One region of the Microbacterium sp. SCN 71-21 genome, then DNA from elsewhere that is predicted to be linked to it. Evidence: predicted binding sites of a transcription regulator. Region 1 holds the regulator's gene; the other holds the start of a gene.
The links. The regulator LexA, encoded in region 1, represses DNA repair genes until DNA is damaged. The targets are predictions, from matches to a motif close to TCGAACANNTGTTCGA.
Positions count from the first base shown of each region.

Region 2: the regulator LexA is predicted to act here: its motif matches at 6,422-6,437, upstream of ABT08_RS03185 (Rv2578c family radical SAM protein).

Region 1 covers NZ_MEGA01000003.1:45,725-55,886, forward strand. The annotation lists gene metE (5-methyltetrahydropteroyltriglutamate--homocysteine S-methyltransferase) at 1-2,056, shown strand, start outside; gene lexA (transcriptional repressor LexA) at 2,127-2,798, opposite strand; gene ABT08_RS00990 (LysM peptidoglycan-binding domain-containing protein) at 3,057-3,410, shown strand; gene ABT08_RS00995 (histidinol-phosphate transaminase) at 3,456-4,538, shown strand; gene hisB (imidazoleglycerol-phosphate dehydratase HisB) at 4,535-5,152, shown strand; gene hisH (imidazole glycerol phosphate synthase subunit HisH) at 5,149-5,793, shown strand; gene priA (bifunctional 1-(5-phosphoribosyl)-5-((5-phosphoribosylamino)methylideneamino)imidazole-4-carboxamide isomerase/phosphoribosylanthranilate isomerase PriA) at 5,855-6,601, shown strand; gene ABT08_RS01015 (SseB family protein) at 6,585-7,415, shown strand; gene ABT08_RS01020 (DUF1844 domain-containing protein) at 7,473-7,901, opposite strand; gene infC (translation initiation factor IF-3) at 8,116-8,742, shown strand; gene rpmI (50S ribosomal protein L35) at 8,790-8,984, shown strand; gene rplT (50S ribosomal protein L20) at 9,015-9,401, shown strand; gene ABT08_RS01040 (TrmH family RNA methyltransferase) at 9,492-10,162, shown strand, end outside.
Region 2 covers NZ_MEGA01000013.1:9,970-20,131, forward strand. The annotation lists gene ABT08_RS03155 (response regulator) at 1-426, opposite strand, end outside; gene ABT08_RS03160 (ATP-binding protein) at 423-1,991, opposite strand; gene ABT08_RS03165 (Bug family tripartite tricarboxylate transporter substrate binding protein) at 2,165-3,160, shown strand; gene ABT08_RS03170 (tripartite tricarboxylate transporter TctB family protein) at 3,157-3,711, shown strand; gene ABT08_RS03175 (tripartite tricarboxylate transporter permease) at 3,719-5,380, shown strand; gene ABT08_RS03180 (M15 family metallopeptidase) at 5,406-6,323, opposite strand; gene ABT08_RS03185 (Rv2578c family radical SAM protein) at 6,446-7,522, shown strand; gene ABT08_RS03190 (DEAD/DEAH box helicase) at 7,575-9,803, opposite strand; gene ABT08_RS03195 (aldose 1-epimerase family protein) at 10,026-10,162, shown strand, end outside.

The DNA.
Region 1 (10,162 bases):
TCTGCGCGAGAGCGACGGCAGCGTGCCGCTGTCGGCCTACTTCACGGCCGCCCGCGGCGAGGGCGATGACGCGCCGCTGGAGATGACCAAGTGGTTCGACACGAACTACCACTACCTGGTTCCCGAGATCGGTCCCGAGACCCGCTTCGCGCTCACGAGCGACCGCTTCGCCCGCCAGGTCGCCGAGGCCCGCGCCGACGGCTTCGTCACGCGCCCCGTCGTCGTCGGCCCCGTCACGTTCCTCGCGCTGGCGAAGGCGACGGATGCCGCGCCCGCCGGCTTCGCTCCGACGAGCCGCCTCGATGACCTCCTGCCCGTCTACGTCGAGCTGCTCGCGTCGCTGAAGGCGGCCGGAGCCGAGTGGGTACAGCTCGACGAGCCGGCCCTCGTCAGCGAGAGCGTCGACGTCGACCCCGCCGCTCTCGCGGCGCTCGCGGAGCGCGCCTACGCCGTGCTCGGCGGTGCCGCCGACCGCCCGTCGATCCTCGTGACCGCCGGCTACGCGCAGCTCTCGCCCGAGGCGTGGCAGGTTCTGGCCGCCGCCCCCGTCGAGGCGCTCGCGATCGACCTCGGCCGCGGTGCGCTTCCGGCGGCCGTCCCCGGGCTCGAGTCCAAGACCCTCGTGGGCGGCGTCGTCGACGGCCGCAACATCTGGCGTGGCGACCTCGAGGCCGCCTGGCAGAAGCTCGAGGCGCTGAAGGGGCTGGGCGCGGCATCCGTCGTCGCCGGCACCACCACCTCGCTGCAGCACGTGCCGCACGACGTCGCCGACGAGCCCGCGCTCGATGAGCGTCTCGTCTCGTGGCTCGCGTTCGCCGATCAGAAGGTCGGCCAGATCGCGGTGCTCGCGCGTGGCCTGGCCGAGGGTCGTGACGCGATCGCCGACGACCTCGCCGCCGCGACGGCGGCGCTCGAGGACCGTCGGTCGGCACCGGGCGTGCGTGTCGACGCGGTGCGTGCCCGCACCGGCGCCCTGACCGACGCCGACTTCTCGCGCGGCGACTACGCGGAGCGTGCCGCGGCGCAGGATGCCGCGCTGCACCTTCCGGCGCTCCCGACGACCACGATCGGGTCGTTCCCGCAGACCGGTGACATCCGTCGCGCCCGCGCACGCCACGCGAAGGGCGAGCTCACCACGGCCGAGTACGACGGGTTCCTCCGCGACGAGATCGCCGCGGTCATCACGCTGCAGGAGGATCTCGGTCTCGACGTCCTCGTGCACGGCGAGCCCGAGCGCAACGACATGGTGCAGTACTTCGCCGAGAACCTCGACGGCTTCGCGGTGACGCAGAACGGCTGGGTGCAGTCCTACGGCTCGCGTGCGACGCGTCCGTCGATCCTCTGGGGCGACGTGTCGCGTCCGGCGCCGATCACGGTGGCGTGGGCCGAGTACGCCCAGTCGCTCACCGCGAAGCCCGTCAAGGGCATGCTGACCGGCCCGGTGACGATCCTCGCGTGGTCGTTCGTGCGCGACGACCAGCCGCTGGGCGAGACCGCGAACCAGGTCGCCCTGGCGCTGCGCGACGAGATCGGCGACCTCGAGCAGGCCGGCATCGCGATCATCCAGGTCGACGAGCCCGCGCTGCGCGAGCTGCTTCCGCTGAAGAAGGCCGACCAGCCCGCCTACCTCGACTGGTCGGTGGGATCGTTCCGCCTGGCGACCGCGGGAGCCGAGACGGCCACCCAGGTGCACACGCACCTGTGCTACTCGGAGTTCGCCGTCGTGATCGACGCGATCGCCGCCCTCGACGCCGACGTCACCTCGATCGAGGCGGCGCGCAGCCGTGGCGACGTGATCGACGACATCTCTGCGTCGGGCTTCAGCCACGGCATCGGCCCGGGTGTCTACGACATCCACTCGCCCCGCATCCCGAGCGTCGAAGAGGTCACCGAGCTCCTCGAGCGCGCGGTCAAGGCGATCCCGACCCGCCAGATCTGGGTCAACCCCGACTGCGGTCTGAAGACCCGTGGCTACGCCGAGACGAAGGCCTCGTTGCGCAACCTCGTCGCCGCGACCGTCGCGGTGCGCGAAGAGGTGGGCGCCCCCCAGGGCTGAGCGCCCCGCGAACGACAGAGGGCGGCGACCGGATGCTTCCGGTCGCCGCCCTCTCGTCGTCTCGGTGTCGTCAGACCGCGCGCATGAGCGCGACGACTTTGCCGAGCACGACCGCCTCGTCGCCGAGGATCGGCTCGAACGCGGAGTTGCGCGGCAGCAGCCAGGTGTGGCCGTCCCGCTGGCGGAAGGCCTTGACGGTGGCCTCGCCGTCGAGCATCGCGGCGACGATGTCGCCGTTCTCGGCGGTGGACTGCGAGCGCACGACCACCCAGTCGCCGTCGCAGATGGCGGCGTCGATCATCGACTCGCCCTGCACCTTGAGCATGAACAGGTCGCCCTTGCCGACGAGCTGGCGGGGGAGGGGGAAGATCTCCTCGACCTGCTGCTCAGCCGTGATCGGGATGCCGGCGGCGATGCGCCCGACGAGGGGCACCATGGCGGCGTCGCCGACCGAGGGGGCCGTGTCGGCGGGGTTCTCGGCCGCGGTGCCGGGGAGGTCGATGAGCACTTCCATCGCACGGGTCTTGCCCGCGTCGCGACGCAGGTAGCCGCTCAGCTCGAGCTGGTTCAGCTGGTGCGTGACGCTCGAGAGCGACTTGAGTCCCACGGCGTCGCCGATCTCGCGCATGCTCGGCGGGTATCCGTGGCGCGCGATGGAGCGCTGGATGACCTCGAGGATCGCCAGCTGCTTGTCGCTGAGGCTCTTGCGCCGACGCGTCTGCGGCTTCTCCCGACCGGGCATCGCACGCTCCTTCCCTGGGCCGCCTCGTCGTTCTCGTTCGAATGTCGGAGGTCGGTGATGTGCTTCAGATGTCGAAAACCTATCCGGCTCTCGGCGCCCTTCGCGGGAGCGGGCACGCGTGTCGCGTTCGAAAGTCCTCGAAGGCGAGAGCCGGTTGACACTCGACAATATCGAAGATAGATTCGGAAAAGAAGTTCGCAAGACCGGCCCCCGGCCGGGTCCGGTCTTGCGACACTTCACCACTCTGAGGAGGCAGACATGACGACGATCCCGCTCACGCTCGCACCGCGCACCCGACTGCGGATGACGCGTCGTGGCCGCCGCGTGCTCGTGTTCCTCGCCGCACTGCCTTTCCTCATCGGGGTCTCGGCGGGCATCGTGTCGGGCGGGGCGGCTCTCGCGTCGCGCGACGCCGGTGCTCCGGCGGGCACTTACCAGACCGTCACGGTCGAGGCCGGTGACTCGCTGTGGTCGATCGCGGAGCGCGTCGCGCCGCAGGCAGATCCGCGCGACGTGGTCGACGCGTTCGTGCGGCTCAACGCACTCGGAAACGGCACGGTGGTGGCCGGCGAGCAGCTGTCGATCCCCACCGAGTACGCTCCGGCTCACTGATCTCGACCGTCGGGTCGGCGCGTATCCCGCCTCTACGATGGAACGGTGACCCGTCTCGAAGACCTTCCGATACGCGACGACCTGCGCGGGCTCGTCCCGTACGGCGCCCCGCAGGTCGCGCTCCCCGTCGCTCTGAACGTCAACGAGAACACGCATCCGGTTCCGGATGAGGTCGCCAGCGACATCCTCGATTCCATCGCCCGCGCGCTGCGCGACGTCAACCGCTATCCCGACCGCGAGTTCACCGCGCTGCGCGAGGGCTTTGCGGACTATCTCGGCAACGGGCTGCTCCCCGAGCAGATCTGGGCCGCGAACGGGTCGAACGAGGTGCTCCAGCACGTCCTGCAGGCCTTCGGCGGCCCGGGACGTCGGGCGTTCGGCTTCACGCCGACGTACTCGATGTACCCGCTTCTCACGCGCGCGACCGGCGCCGAGTGGGTCGCCGGCGAGCGGGCCAGCGACTACACGCTGTCTCCGCAATCCGCGGCCGACCAGGTGGCCGCCGCTGACCCCGACGTCGTCTTCCTGTGCGCTCCCAACAATCCGACCGGCACGCCGCTGCCGATCGATGTGATCACCGCCGTCTACGAGGCGAGCCGCGGCATCGTCATCGTCGACGAGGCCTACATCGAATTCGCCCCGCGCGACGCGGTCTCGGCGATCTCGCTCCTCGAGGGCCGGGAGCGCCTGGTCGTCTCCCGCACCATGAGCAAGGCGTTCGCCTTCGCCGGTGCGCGCGTGGGCTACCTCGCCGCCGACCCGGCGATCATCGACGCGCTGCGCCTCGTGCGCCTGCCGTACCACCTGAGTGCGCTCACACAGGCCGCCGCATCGGCGGCGCTGCGTCACGCGGAGGTCATGCTCGGGATGGTCGACGAGATCGTCGCGCAGCGCGACCGCATCTCGGCGACAGTCGAGGCGCTGGGCTTCCGCGCCCACCCGTCGTGGACCAACTTCGTGCTGTTCGGTGACGTCGACGACCCGCGGGCGACCTGGCAGGCGCTGTACGACCGGGGCGTGCTGATCCGCGACGTCGGCATTCCGCACCACCTGCGGGTGACGGCGGGCACCGCGCAGGAGACGACGGCGTTCCTCGATGCCCTGGCCTCGCTAGAATCGGGCGCATGAGCGCCGCACCCGCAGCATCCCGTACGGCGTCGATCACCCGCAGCACCAGCGAGTCGTCGGTCGAGCTCACCCTCGACCTCGACGGCACCGGGCGCAGCAGCATCGACACGAGCGTCCCGTTCTTCGACCACCTGCTGACGGCGTTCGCGAAGCACTCGCTCACCGATCTCACCGTGCGCTCGAGCGGCGACACGCACATCGATGCTCACCACACGGTGGAGGACGTCGCGATCGTGCTCGGTCAGGCGATCCGCCAGGCGCTCGGCGACAAGGCCGGCATCTCGCGCTACGGCGACGCGCTCGTGCCGCTCGATGAGGCCCTCGCGCAGGCTGTGGTCGACATCAGCGGCCGTCCGTACCTCGTGCACACCGGCGAGCCGGAGGGGTACGAGCACCACCTGATCGGCGGCCACTTCACCGGTTCGCTCGTGCGCCACACGTTCGAGGCGATCGCGTTCAACGCGGGCCTCACCGTGCACGTGCGCGTGCTCTCGGGTCGCGACCCGCACCACATCGCGGAGGCCGAGTACAAGGCGTTCGCGCGAGCGTTCCGTCAGGCGAAGGCGCTTGACCCGCTCGTCGAGGGCATCCCCAGCACCAAGGGCGCTCTGTGACGCGCACGCCGCTCGTCGCGGTGCTCGACTACGGGTCGGGCAACGTGCACTCCGCGGTGAAGGCGCTCGCGGTGGCCGGCGCCGACGCGCGCCTCACCGCCGATCGCGCGCTCGTGCTCGAGGCCGACGGTCTGGTGGTGCCAGGGGTCGGCGCGTTCCGAGCCGTCATGGAGGCGCTCCGCGCCAGCGGGGGAGACGAGCTCATCGACCGGCGCCTCGCCGGAGGACGTCCCGTGCTCGGAATCTGCGTCGGCATGCAGGTGCTGTTCGGCCGCGGGGTCGAACGCGGCGACGACACCCCGGGTCTGGGGGAGTGGCCGGGGGTGGTGACCGAATTGGATGCCCCGGTGCTCCCGCACATGGGATGGAACACCGTCGAGCCCGGCGAGGGGTCGACGCTGTTCGCCGGCGTCGAGGACGAGCGGTTCTACTTCGTGCACTCCTTCGCGGCGCAGCAGTGGTCGCTCGAGGTGCAGCCGCCCTTCCCCACGCCGTCGCTGACCTGGGCGACCCACGGGTCCCGGTTCCTCGCAGCCGTGGAGAACGGCGCGCTGTCGGCGACCCAGTTCCACCCGGAGAAGTCGGGGGCCGCCGGCATCCGGCTGCTGTCCAATTGGATCGGCTCGCTCTCCGCGGGATAACCTCTCCCGGGCGCGCGTCGGCGCGCCGCGGCATCCGCCTGTTCGCTTCACCCGAGGACCCATGAACGACTTCGCTTCCACGCCCGAACTGATCCTCCTTCCCGCGGTCGACGTGGCCGACGGCAAGGCCGTGCGCCTCACCCAGGGGGAGGCCGGCAGCGAGACGAGCTACGGCGACCCCGTCGAGGCCGCCCTCGAGTGGGCCCGCCAGGGTGCGCAGTGGATCCACCTCGTCGACCTCGACGCGGCGTTCGGTCGGGGCAGCAACGCGGCCCTGCTGCGCAAGGTCATCACGCACGTCAAGGGTGTAAACGTCGAGGTCTCCGGCGGCATCCGCGACGACGCCTCGCTCGAGGCGGCTCTCGAGTCGGGCGCGGCGCGCATCAACCTCGGCACCGCGGCCCTGGAGAACCCGGAGTGGGCGGCAGATGTCATCGGCCGCTACGGTGACGCGGTCGCCGTCGGCCTCGACGTGCGCGGAACGACCCTCGCCGCCCGCGGCTGGACGCGCGACGGCGGCGACCTGTGGGCCGTGCTCGACCGGCTGGAGGAGGCTGGCTGCACGCGGTACGTCGTCACCGACGTCACCAAGGACGGCACGCTGCGCGGCCCGAACCTCGACCTGCTGCGCACCGTCGCCGACCGCACGCCGAAGCCGGTCATCGCGTCCGGCGGCATCTCGAGCCTCGACGACATCGCGGCGCTGCGCGAGCTCGTGCCGCACGGTGTCGAGGGCGCGATCGTCGGCAAGGCGCTCTATTCGGGGGCGTTCACCCTGCGCGAGGCGCTGGATGTCGCCGGAGCCTGAGTCGCGGCATCCCGGTCAGGGCGAGGCCTGCGGCCACGACCACGGCTCGGCGCACGATCCTCACCTGACCGATTCGGCGGGCACTCCGTGGGCGGGTCGCAGCTTCGAGCCGAACCCGCACGCGGGCGACGACGGCTCGGCCGACCCCGCTCTGCGGGCGGCGCTGGAGGCCTTCCATGCCGGCGAGGGCGATCAGGTCGCCGTCGCGACCGCGTACCGCACGGCGCGCCTGCTGATCCCGCTCATCGCCGAGAAGGGAGACGAGGGTGTGGGCCCGACCGGCCTCGTCGTCGACAAGACGCAGGAGCTGTCGATCGTCACGGTGGCTGCGCCCGACGGGCGACGCGTGCTGCCGGTGTTCACATCGGTGGCGACCATGAGCGCCTGGGATGCCGCGGCTCGCCCGGTGCCCGCCGACGGCGTGCGCACGGCGCTCGCGGCCGCGAACGACGACACCGACCTGATCGTGATCGACCCGGGCTCGGACACAGAGTTCGTGCTGCGGCGCCCCGCCGTGTGGGCGATCGCCAAGGGTGAGGAATGGGAGCCGTCCTTCGCCTCGCCGGCGGTGTTCCTGGGCCTTCAGCGCAGCATCGCGCACGAGCTCGCGGTGCTCGATCTGCAGGTGGCTCCCGGGGATCCGCGCGCGCGGGGTCTGGGCTCCGAACTCGTCGTGCACCTGAATCTCGCGGCGGGCCTCGATCAGCAGGAGCTCGACGCCGTGCTCGCGCGACTCGCCCGCCGGTGGGCCGCCGATGACGCGGTGGCGACCCTGGTCGACTCGCTGTCGGTCAAGTTGCACCGCGCGCGCTGAGCTGCGTCGCGCCGCCGCTCTGCCATCGCGACCGGACGAGTGCGCGCCGGGGCGGGGTCAGGTGACCGGGCCGGTCCACTTCTCGCCGGGTCCCTTGCCGATCGGGTCGGGAACGACGGATGCCTCGCGAAAGGCGAGCTGCAGGGAGCGCAGGCCGTCGCGGAGTGACCGCGCGTGCATGTCGCTGACCTCGGGGGCGGCGGCGGTGAGGAGGCCGGCCAGGGCGTTGATGAGCTTGCGGGCCTCGTCGAGGTCGGTCTGCGACTCCGGGTCGTCGGCGAGGCCGACCTTGACGGCGGCCGCGCTCATGAGGTGCACGGCGGTCGTGGTGATGATCTCGACCGCGGCCACGTCGGCGATGTCGCGCACGGCGCTCGACGCGGCGCGCTCCTGCTCCTCCCAGCGAGCGTGGCGCTCGTCGTCGGTGAAGGCGTTGTCGTCGGGGCTCGTGTGCACGTCGTTCTCTCTGCTAGACTGTGCGGGCATCCGAGCGTCTGCTTCGGATCGAAAGTGGATCACATCCCACCCGCGCTTGCCGCCCAAGGTTACCGGGTCGAACGCACAGCTCCGGTTCTCCGGTGGCGGCCTTGTGGCGCGTGCGGGCGCGAACGTCGTGACGTCGCGTGGGTGGAGTGTGCGAATCTTCCGCCCGCTTCGCACCCGCGTCGCGGTGGCACCCGCTACGTAAGAGGAGTTCCGCATCAGCGATCCCCGCACCAATGAGCGCATCCGCGTCCCCGAGGTCCGCCTCGTGGGTCCGAACGGCGAGCAGGTAGGCGTCGTCCGTATCGAGGTTGCGCAGCGTCTGGCCCAGGAGGCAGACCTCGACCTGGTCGAGGTGGCCCCCAACTCGAAGCCGCCCGTCGTCAAGATCATGGACTACGGCAAGTTCAAGTACGAGGCCGCGCAGAAGGCCAAGGAGGCCCGGCGCAATCAGGCGAACACGGTCTTGAAGGAGGTGCGGTTCCGCCTCAAGATCGAGGCTCACGACTACACCACCAAGCTCAAGCGCGCCGAGGGATTCCTCAAGTCGGGTGACAAGGTGAAGGCGATGATCCTGTTCCGCGGTCGCGAGCAGTCGCGTCCGGAACTGGGTGTGCGCCTGCTTCGCAAGTTCGCCGAGGATGTCTCCGAGTTCGGCACCGTCGAATCGAACCCCACGATCGACGGTCGCAACATGGTCATGGTGATCGCGCCTCACAAGAACAAGTCCGAGGCGAAGGCGGAGCAGAACGCCCAGCGTGCCGCGAACAAGGAGGCCGCCCGTTCGGCCGCCCGCGGCGACACCCCCACTGACGAGCAGCCCGCTCCGGTTCCGGCCGAGTAGGGCGCCACGATTCCCGTCCGCGGGACACAACACAGAAGGAAACCGACATGCCGAAGCAGAAGACCCACTCGGGTGCCAAGAAGCGCTTCAAGATCACCGGCACCGGCAAGCTCATGAAGCAGCAGGCCAACCTGCGCCACAACTTCGAGGGCAAGCCCACCAAGCGCACCCGCCGTCTGTCGCAGGAGCAGGTGCTCGCCCCGGGCGACGCCAAGGTCGCGAAGAAGCTCCTCGGCCGCTGAGCGCGCCGACCCACGTGAGGAAGACAAGAAATGGCTAGAGTCAAGCGGGCCGTCAACGCCCAGAAGAAGCGTCGTACCATCCTCGATCGCGCCTCGGGTTACCGTGGCCAGCGGTCGCGCCTCTACCGCAAGGCGAAGGAGCAGGTCACCCACTCGCTCGTCTACGCGTACCGCGACCGTCGCAAGCGCAAGGGCGACTTCCGCCGTCTGTGGATCCAGCGCATCAACGCCGCTGCCCGTCAGAACGGCATCACCTACAACCGCTTCATCCAGGGCCTCGGCCTCGCGGGTGTGCAGGTCGACCGCCGCATCCTGGCCGACCTCGCGGTGAACGAGCCCGCGACGTTCGCGTCGCTGGTCGCGACGGCGAAGGCCGCCCTTCCGGCCGACGTGAACGCGCCCAAGGTCTCGGCCTAAGCGTCACACGCTGCACGGGGCGTCCTCCTTCGGGAGGGCGCCCCGTTCGTCGTTCCCGGGCGAGGCACCCCACCGCTCTAGACTGGCCGCGTGCTCGAGAATCCCCGATCGCCGCGCGCCCGAGCGGTCGCGAAGCTCGCCAAACGGGCGGCGCGCGACGAGACCGGCCTGTACCTCCTCGAGGGTCCGCAGGCCGTGCGCGAGGCGCTCGCCTTCCGTGCCGACGGCCTGGTCGAGCTCTATGCGACGCCCGCCGCCTGGGATCGCCACGCCGACCTCCGCGAGGCGGCATCGCGCGCGGGGCTCCGCGTAGAGCTCGCGTCCGACGCGGTGATCGAGGCGATGGCTGACACCGTCACTCCTCAGGGCATCATCGCTGTCGCCCGCCAGGACGAGGCATCCATCGACGACGTTCTCGCCCGTGCACCGCGACTGCTCGCGATCTGCGAAGAGATCCGCGATCCGGGCAATCTCGGCACGATCATCCGCGCGGCCGACGCCGTCGGCGCCGATGCGGTGGTTCTGACCGGGCGCACGGTGGATCCCTACAACCCGAAGGTCGTGCGGTCGACGACCGGGTCTCTGTTCCACGTGCCGGTGGCGCGCGTCGAGTCACTGGAAGACGTGATCGACGCGGCACGCGCGGCAGGACTGCGCGTCGTCGCCGCCGACGTCAAGGGCGACGATCTGCTCGACGCGCGGCGAGCCGGGGAACTCGACGGCCCGACCGCCTGGGTGTTCGGAAACGAGGCGCACGGGCT
Region 2 (10,162 bases), on a different contig from region 1:
ATCGACCGAATCCTGGTCGAGCCCCGGGCGCATTGACTGCGGCACCCGTCGCTCAGCAAGGACATCGTCGATACGCGCATGAAGATCGTCCGCCGTGAACGGCTTCACCAGGTAATGCCGAGCACCGCGCATGCGAGCCGCTCGCACGGTGTCGACGTCACGGGCCGCCGTCACCGCGATGACCTCCGGCTGCACGATCGTGCCGTCGGAACGCAGCACCCGCAGGGCCTCGAGCCCGGTGAAACCGGGGAGGAACACGTCGAGCAGCACGAGATCGGGCGCGAGATCGCGCACCAGTCGCACCGCTTCCGGACCGGTCGCAGCCGTGCCCACGACCTGACATCCGCCGTGGGCGTCCACGAACCGGGCGTGCAGAGATGCGACGGCCGGAACATCGTCGACGATGAGCACGCGGAGGACGTTCATCGTGCGGTCACCGCCATCGGCACCCGTAGCTCGACCTCGAAGCACGCCCCGCCCCAGGGAGACCGCGACACCCGGGCCCCGCCACCGCGACGCCGCGCGACCCGCGCGACGAGAGCGAGGCCGATGCCGCGGCGGCGACCGGCGACATCCTTCGTGCTGAACCCTTCGTCGAAGGCGCGCCGAGCGACCTCATCGTCGAGGCCGGGGCCCGAATCGTTCACCCTCACACGCACCTCGCCCGACACCGCCTGCACGACCACCGCGACGCGATCCTCGGCACGACACGCGTCGAACGCGTTGTCGATGAGGTTGCCGATCACCGTGCGCAGATCATCGGATGCCTCCCCCGGCACCGTCCCCTCGACGTCCACCGTCATCACGAGCCCCCGCTCGCGCGCCTGCGCGAGCTTCACCGACAGCAGCGCCGCCAGTTCCGCGCCGAGGTTCGCGGCCGGCTCATCGACGGCGAGCGCCCCGCCTGAGCGACTCTTTGCGACGAACTCCCGAGCCTCATCGATCTGGCCGATCTCGAGCAGTCCGGAGATGACATGCAGGGAGTTGGAGAACTCGTGTGCCTGCGCGCGCAGTCCGTCGGTGAGCGACTGCGTGCCATCCATCTCCCGCAGCGCCGCGTGGAGCTCGGTGTGATCCCTCAGCAGCAGAGTGCCGCCCACGCGCCGGCCGTCATCGTCGATCGTGCCGGTGCCGCGGGCGATCAGTGCCCGCTCGCCCGCCAGCACGAGTCGCCCGTCGGGCTCGCCTTCCTCGAGCACGGCGAGGATCGGCGCATCGACCACCTCGGTGAGCGGGCGCCCGACCAGATCGTCGACGTTGAGCAGTCGTGCTGCGGCGTCGTTGGCCATCGAGACACGGCCGTCGCTGTCGACGGTGACGACACCCTCACTGAGACGGTGGAGCATCGTCTCCCGGCTGTCGACGAGCTCGGCGATCTGCTGGGGCTCCAGCCGGAAGATGCGCCGGCGAACGAGGGCGGTGACTCCAGCCGCTCCGAACACGCCGACCAGCGTCGACCCGGCGACCGCGACCAGCAGCCAGGGCAGCCAGATCTGCACGTCCGCGGCGAGGGCCGACTCCAGCATGCCGACGGACACGGTTCCGATCACGCGCTGCGCGTCGTCAAAGATCGGGACCTTCACGCGCCACGACTCGCCGAGGGTCCCGGTCTGCGTGCCGACATAGACCTCACCGGACAGCGGAACCGAGGGATCGGTCGACACCTTCTCGCCGATGCGCTCAGGGTTCGGATGGCTCAGCCGAATGCCGGCGGCATCCGTCACGACGACATAGGCGAGCTGCGAGGACTCGCGCAGCACCTCGGCGATCGGCTGGATCTTCGCGCTCGGATTCGGCGAGTCGAGGGCGTCATGGATCGAGGGCAAACGGGCGATCGATTGAGCGACGCCGACCATGCGCTCACGATGGGCGTCTCTGATGGCCAGTTCCTGCACGCTGATGGCGACCGCGCCCGTCGCGACCGTCACCACGCACACGATGGCGGCCTGCAGCAGAAGCAACTGCAGCCTCAGCGACATTGCTCGGCGCATGGAGGACATTCTGCCCGTTGGGCGGCGCTGACGGCGGCGCGCACGAGACCAATACTTTCCGAACCCTCGCTTACTTTCGCAAGCGCGCCCGAGCACATCGACCCCCCTAACGTCGGGTGGCATTGAGGGGATGCGACGGCGCATCCCCGTACTCGAAGGAGAGTCGACCTCACATGCGTACACGCTTCGCCACCGCCGCCCTGCTCGCGGCGGTCGCCCTCAGCTTGACGGCCTGCCATCCGCAGGCATCGAGCGGCGGCTCTGCAGCCGGACCGTCATCTGTGCAGATCATCGTTCCCGCCGATCCTGGCGGCGGCTGGGACCAGACCGGTCGCGCGATCTCGTCGACTCTCACCGGCGACAAGCTGGTCGGCGCCGCTCCGGTCAACAACGTGGGCGGCGCCGGAGGCACGGTCGGCCTCGCCTCGCTCGCGAATGAGCGCAACCCGTACACCCTCATGGTCACGGGCCTGGTCATGGTGGGCGCGGTGGAGACGAACTCGGCGCAGAACCGACTCGAGGACACGACACCGATCGCCCGGCTGACCGACGAGCCCCTGGTGGTCGTCGTGCCCAAGGATTCGCCGTACCAGACGCTCAAGGAGTTGGTCGACGCGGTGCTCGCCGATGGGCAGAAGATCACCATCACCGGCGGCTCCGCCGGTGGCGCCGACCACATCCTCGCGGGGCTGCTGCTCGAGTCCGCAGGCCTCGACGGGGCGGGCATCACCGAGAAGCTCAACTATGTGCCCAACTCCGGCGGCGGTGAAGCGGTGTCGCTGCTTCTCGGCAAGAACGCGTCGGCCGGCATCTCCGGCGTCGGCGAATTCGCCGAGTACGTCACCTCGGGTGACCTGCGCGCCCTCGCGGTGTCCAGTGACGCTCCGGCGGCCCTGATCCCTTCGGCGCCCACCATGACCTCGCAGGGCTACGACGTCGTCTACACGAACTGGCGCGGGCTTCTCGCACCGGGCGGTATCAGCGCCGAGCAGAAGCAGCAACTGGTCGACCTGATCACCCGCATGCACGCATCGGCTGCGTGGCAGGCGACGCTCAAGGACAAGGGCTGGACGGACGCGTTCCTCACCGGGGATGAGCTCTCGACATTCCTCACCGCCAACATCTCCGACGTGCAGTCGACGCTGAAGAACATCGGGCTCACGTCGTGACGACGGACATCACTCCCACCTCCGGGGCGGCGTCGCCGCCCCGGAGGTGGAGCGGGGATCGCATCGGGGAGCTCGTGTTCGCGGCGCTGGTGTTCGGCCTCGGCCTCTACGCGCTGATCGGCGCCTTTGCGATCCGCACCCCCGCCGGCGCCCAGGTGGGCCCGCGCGTCTTCCCGTTCCTCGTGTCGGCGCTGCTCATCGGTGCCGGCGTCGCTCTCATCTTCGGCGTGCTCCGCGGCCGCCTCGGTCAGCGCGAGGAGGGCGAGGACATCGATTCGAGTGCCCGCACCGACTGGTGGACGATCACGAAGCTCGTGCTGCTGTTCGTCGGCGTCGTTCTGCTGCTGGACGTTCTCGGCTGGTGGCTCACCGCAGCACTTCTGTTCGGCGGCGCAGCCCTCAGCCTCGGCGCCAAGAAGTGGTGGATCGCTCTCACCGCCGGGCTCGTTCTGGGCATCGCAACCCAGATCCTGTTCGGCGAGGGCCTCGGGCTCTTCCTCCCCCGCGGCTGGGCATTCGACGCCTGGTACGGCCCCGGCCCCCTCTTCTAGGAACCTCATGGACAACATCTCCCTCCTCCTGCAGGGCTTCGCCACGGCCGTCCAGCCCGAGTACCTGCTGTTCGCGTTCATCGGCGTGCTCGTCGGAACTGCCGTCGGCGTACTCCCCGGCATCGGTCCGGCGATGACGGTGGCGCTCCTGCTGCCGTTGACGTACTCACTGCCGCCCACCGCCGCGATCATCACGTTCGCAGGCATCTACTACGGCGGCATGTATGGCGGCTCGACCACGAGCATCCTGCTGAACACCCCGGGCGAGTCGGCGTCGGTCATCACGGCGATCGAAGGCAACAAGATGGCCAAACTCGGTCGGGGAGCAGCAGCGCTCGCGACTGCCGCCATCGGCTCATTCGTCGCCGGCACCATCGCGACCGCCCTCCTGACCCTCTTCGCACCAGTGATCGCCGGCTTCGCGGTCAACCTCGCGCCGGCCGACTTCGTGGCCCTCATCGTCGTGGCGTTCATCACGGTAGGCGCGCTGCTGGGTTCGTCGGTCTCCCGCGGCATCGCCTCTCTCGGCATCGGCCTGCTCATCGGCCTCGTCGGCACCGAGCAGACCACCGGTCAGGCGCGCTACACGATGGGCATGCTTGCGCTCTCCGACGGCATCAGTGTGGTTCTCGTCGCGGTCGCGCTGTTCGCAGTCGGCGAGGCGCTCTACGTTGCAGCGAGACTGCGCAGCGGGCCGATCCCGATCATCCCCGTGACTCGCGGATGGCGCAGCTGGATGTCCCGCGAGGACTGGCGCCGATCGTGGAAGCCATGGCTGCGCGGCACTGCGATCGGGTTCCCGATCGGCACGATCCCCGCGGGCGGCGCCGATGTCGCCACGTTCCTGTCGTACGCCACCGAGAAGCGCTTCTCGCGCCACAAGAAGCAGTTCGGCCGTGGGGCGATCGAAGGGGTCGCCGGCCCCGAGGCAGCCAACAACGCCGCCGCCGCCGGTGTGCTCGTCCCGCTCCTGACACTCGGTCTTCCGACGACCGCGACCGCCGCGATCATCATCACGGCATTCCAGTCGTACGGCATCCAGCCCGGGCCGCAGCTCTTCCAGTCGCAGGGCGACCTGGTGTGGGCGCTCATCGCGAGCCTCTACATCGGCAACGTGCTGCTACTGGTGCTGAATCTGCCGCTCGCGGGCATCTGGGTGAAGCTCCTGCAGATCCCCCGTCCGTACCTCTACGCCGGAATCCTGACGTTCGCCGCCCTCGGCGCCTACGCGGTGCGGTTCTCGACGATCGACGTGCTCATCCTTCTGATCGTCGGGGCACTCGGGTATGTCATGCGGCGCTTCGGCTACCCGGTGGCCCCCCTCATCGTCGGCCTCATCCTCGGCCCGATGGGCGAGCAGCAGCTGCGCAAGGCGCTCCAGCTGAGCCAGGGCAACATGGGCGATCTCGTGCTGCATCCGTTCGCGGCGACGTGTTACGCGGTGCTGATCGTGCTCGTCACCGCGGGACTGTGGCTCAAGCGTCGTCAGAACCGTTATGAGCGTGCCCTCGAGGCCTCGCTCGCCGCAACGACATCCCCCGCCGCAGCGGTGGATCGACTGTGGGACGAGGGCGAGCGTCCGTCCGAAGTGTCGACCGACGCGATTCGAGCGGAAGAGGCAACGCGTCTGGCGCGAGCCGCGCGGCGCGATCGACACGACGAGCGATGACGGATGCCTCGGGTGGCCGGACCGGTCACCCGAGGTAGTTCGGCGCGGCGGGCAGTCCGAAGAACGCCTCGAGCGTGTGGAACCCGCCGTCATGGTACGCCGCCGCGAGCTGCGGCCCGATGTAGCGCAGGTGCCAGGGCTCGGAGTCGTACCCCGACACCGCCGTCTGCCCCGGCTCGTAGCGCACGATGAATCCGTAGCGCCAGCCGTTCTCGGCCACCCATTTCCCGGCCGCCGACGTGCCGAAGCCGTCCATCGTGCCGCATCCGGCAGAGGTGCACGAGACGACGTCCGTCGCGAACCCGGTCTGGTGCTCGCTGTATCCGGGATGAGCGCTCGTCGCATCGGCAGCCGCCTTGCCGCCGTTCGCGACATTCGACGCGTACGTGCTCACCTGCGTCTGGTACGACCGGTAGCCGCTCACCACCCCGAGGCCGCCCACGCCCGCAGCGGCCGCGGCATCCGACATCGTGGTGAGGGCGGCAGCGGCGGACGGCTGCAGTTGACCTGCCCCGTTCACGAGGCGCACACCGACCTTGGCGAGCGCGGCCGGCGCGAAGGACAGCGGCTCGAGCGGGCGCGCCTTGTCGACGACGACCCAGACGTGGTTCGCGTCGGCGAGGGTGATGCAGGGGGCGTCTCCGGAGACCACGGCGTCGCGGAACGCGGCACCACCGCCCACGGCCGTGATGACGGCCTCGTCGTCACGCGCGGCGAGCGCCGCGGTGACCGCCGGGTCGTCGCAGGGCTGCGGCGCCGGGTTGGGCGTCGACGTGAGTGCCGGGACGGGGAGAGCGGCAGCGACGGCAGGCGCAGCGGCCACGTGTCGCGGCGCCACGAGACGCGGCAGCACCGCGAACGCGCACGCCGACGCCACCACGATCGCGACCAGGCCGATCGTGACGGTCCATCGGAGCGCGGAGATCCGCGGGGCGTCGGCCATCAGTCCATTGTGTGCCGCGTTGCGTGCGGCCGCGACCCATCGCTTTCACATCCCCTCATCTATTTACGATATTGGGCCCCACCAGACTTGACTTAACATCGATGCTTTGTTCGACTGTGCGCATGAGGTGGAACGGTCAACGCGTCGGAGAGACGGATGCCGCGGCCCTCGCGGGCCTCGACCGCGATGGCGGCATCGTGCGCAGCGTCACGACTCCCGAGTTCGCAGGCATCACCTTCCACGAGGTGCTGGCCAAGTCGGCGCTGAACCACGTGCCGGGGGCATCCGCGATGCCGTTCGACTGGACGGTGAACCCCTACCGCGGGTGCAGTCACGCCTGCGTCTACTGCTTCGCGCGCGGCACGCACACGTATCTCGACCTCGACGGCGGTCGCGACTTCGACACCCAGATCGTCGTGAAGATCAACGTCGCGGAGGTGCTCGCCGCCGAGGTGCGCCGCGGCAGCTGGGGCCGGGAGCACGTCGCCCTCGGCACCAACACCGATCCGTATCAGCGGGCGGAGGGGCGCTATCGGCTCATGCCGGGCATCATCGACGCGCTCGCCTCCTCGGGCACACCGCTGTCGATCCTCACCAAGGGCACGCTGCTGCGCCGCGACCTCCCGCTGCTCGCCGCCGCGCACGACGAGGTGGACGTATCACTCGCGTTCTCGATCGCCGTGTTCGACGACGCCCTGCAGAGCGCTCTCGAACCCGGCACCCCGACGGCCGCCGCGCGCCTGGCGACGGTGCGCGCCGCCGCCGACGCGGGCTTCCGCCCGACGGTGTTCCTGATGCCCGTGCTCCCCCACCTCACCGACTCGATCGCCCAGCTCGACGATGCGCTGCGGCGTATCCGTGAGGCGGGAGCGGCGCGCGTCGTCTACGGCGCTCTGCACCTGCGCCCGGGCGTGAAGCCGTGGTTCTTCTCGTGGCTCGCGCGGGAGAGGCCCGACCTCGTCGGGTCGTACCGCGGGCTGTTCCCCGGGGTGTCGGCGACGACCCCGGCCGCCTACCGGCAATGGCTCGCGCGACGGATGCGTCCGCTGCTGCGCGCCCATCGACTTGACGGGCGGGATGAGACCGAACTGCCCACGCGCACCCGTCGGGGCGCGGCATCCGCCCCGCCCGCGGTGCGCACGACGGGCGCCTCCGCGGTGCCCACCCCACAGACGACCGCGGCCGCCCGTCTGTTCTGACGGACGGCCGCGAAGGCGGCGACGGGGCTCGGCTCGGGCCCGCGTCATCGGATCAGGCGTCGACCTCGGCGAGCTGGCGACCGGCGAGCTCCTCGATGAGGTCGTCGCCCGGGCGGGCATCCTCGAAGGGCGCGTTGATCTCGGCGCGCTCGAGCATCTCCGTCATGCGACGACGACGCTGACGGGTGATGAGGGTCACGACCGTGCCGCTGCGACCCGCGCGTCCGGTGCGGCCCGAGCGGTGCAGGTAGGTCTTGTACTCGTCGGGAGCGTCGGCCTGCACTACGAGGTCGATGTCGTCGACGTGGATGCCGCGGGCCGCGACATCCGTCGCCACCAGCACACGCACCTTGCCGTCGGTCAGACGCTGCAGGTTGCGGGTGCGCTTGGCCTGGTTGAGGTCGCCGTGCAGCGCGACGGCCGGGATGCCGGCGTCGTCGAAGCTCTCGGCGAGCATCTCGGCGTAGGCGCGGGTGCGGGCGAAGACGAGCGTCTTGCCCTCACGGTCGACGAGCGAGGTGACGACCTCGGCCTTGTCGCGGTGGTCGATCACGAGCACGCGGTGGTCGATCGTGCCCGACTCCTGCGTCTCACCGGCGACCTCGTAGACCTCGGGCTCGACGAGGAACTCGTCGACGAGCGCCGCGACCTCACGGTCGAGGGTCGCCGAGAAGAGCAGCTTCTGACTGCCCTCGGCGGTGCGACGCAGGATGCGCTGCACCGGCTCGACGAAACCGAGCTCGCACATGTGGTCGGCCTCGTCGAGCACCGCGATGCTCACCTCCGAGAGGTCGAGACGACCCTGCTCGATGAGGTCCTCGATGCGGCCCGGGGTGCCGATGATGATGTCGACGCCCTTCTTCAGCGCGCCGACCTGACGGGCCTGCGGGACGCCGCCGTAGATCTGCGTGGTGAACAGGCCGACGCTGCGGGCGATCGGCTGCACGGTGCGGTCGATCTGCAGCGCCAGCTCGCGCGTCGGCGCGAGGATGATCGCCTTGGGGGCGCGACCGTACTCGCGCTTGCTGCCGGCCTGCGCGCGCAGGATCGACTCGACGAGCGGCGCGCCGAACGCGATCGTCTTGCCGGAGCCGGTGCGACCGCGGGCCAGCACGTCACGGCCGGCGAGGATCGGGCCGATCGTCGCCGCCTGGATCGCGAACGGGGCGGCGGCGCCGAGCTCGGCGAGGGCCTTCACGATGTTCTGACCGAGACCGAGCTCGGCAAAACCCTGACCCTCGACGGTCTCGGCCTCGACGGCCTGCGCCTCGAGACGCTCGTGCACGACGTCGACGTGCTCCTCGAAGCGGGCAGGCTTCGCGTTCCAGTCGGCGCGGTTCGGGGCGTCGTCACGACGGGGACGGGCATCGCGGCGGTCACCCGTGCGCGGGGCGCGGTCGTCGCGGCGGTCGCGGTCGCCGAAGGAGGGACGGTCGCCGCGGTCGCGGTACGACGGACGGTCGTCACGGTCACGAGCCGGACGACGCTCCGCCCGGTCACCGTACGACGGACGCTCGGAACGCTCGCCGTACGGACGACGCTCGGCGCGATCGCCGAAGGAGGGCCGGTCGCCGCGGTCGCCGTACGCGGGACGCTCGTCACGGTCACGCGCCGGACGACGCTCGGCACGGTCACCGTACGACGGACGCTGGTCGCGGTCGCCGTATGCGGGACGCTCGGACCGCTGACCGTACGCGGGACGCTCGCCGCGGTCGCGATACGACGGGCGGTCGTCACGGTCACGCGCCGGACGACGCTCCGCCCGGTCACCGTACGACGGACGCTCGGAACGCTCGCCGTACGGACGACGCTCGGCGCGGTCGCCGAAGGAGGGACGGTCGCCGCGGTCGCCGTACGCGGGGCGGTCGCCGCGATCGCGGTACGACGGACGCTCTCCGCCGCGGGCGGGACGATCGGTGCGGTCGCCGTACGACGGACGCTGGTCGCGGTCGCCGTAAGGGCGACGCTCGCCGCGGTCCTCGAAGGAACGACGGTCGTCGCGGTACGAGCCGCGACCGCCGTCGGCGGCGTGCTGACGGATGCCGCGAGCCTCGTCGCGGCCGGCCTTCTCCTGGGCGCTCCAGCGACGCTTGGGCGCCTCGGCGGCCTGCTCGTCGGCGCGATATCCGCGGTGGTTGGGGCTCTTGGAGCCGGGACGGGCCGTGGCGCTCGAGCTCTCGCCCGGGCGGCGCTTGCGGTCCTGGAACCCGGTCTTCGACCCGTAGCGCGGGTCGAAGTTCTTCGCCGGACGACCGCCGGCGGGCTTCTTGTTCTTGGGCATGGTGAGTTCTTCTTCCTCGTGTCTGAACGCACGAGAACAGCGCTCGGTTCATGCCGAGCATCCCGGGCGCACGTGGGCCGGGGGCCGTTCAAGTGATGGTGGTCATGAGCGCCGAATAGCGCACACCATCGGCCCCGAGGACTCACACAAGAAAGAAAACCGCGTCACGCGGTGTCCGAAGCCGACCCTCTATCTTAGCGCACGTCGCATTACGCTGAAGACATGAGTGCTGCGCCGGCCACGGGCATCCCGTTTCACATCGGTCGGGGCGCGGTCTCGGCGTCCATCGCCCCCGTCGGCGCGGCGCTGCGCGCGGTGACGGTCGACGGCGTCGATCTCGTGCCCGGCTACCCCGATGA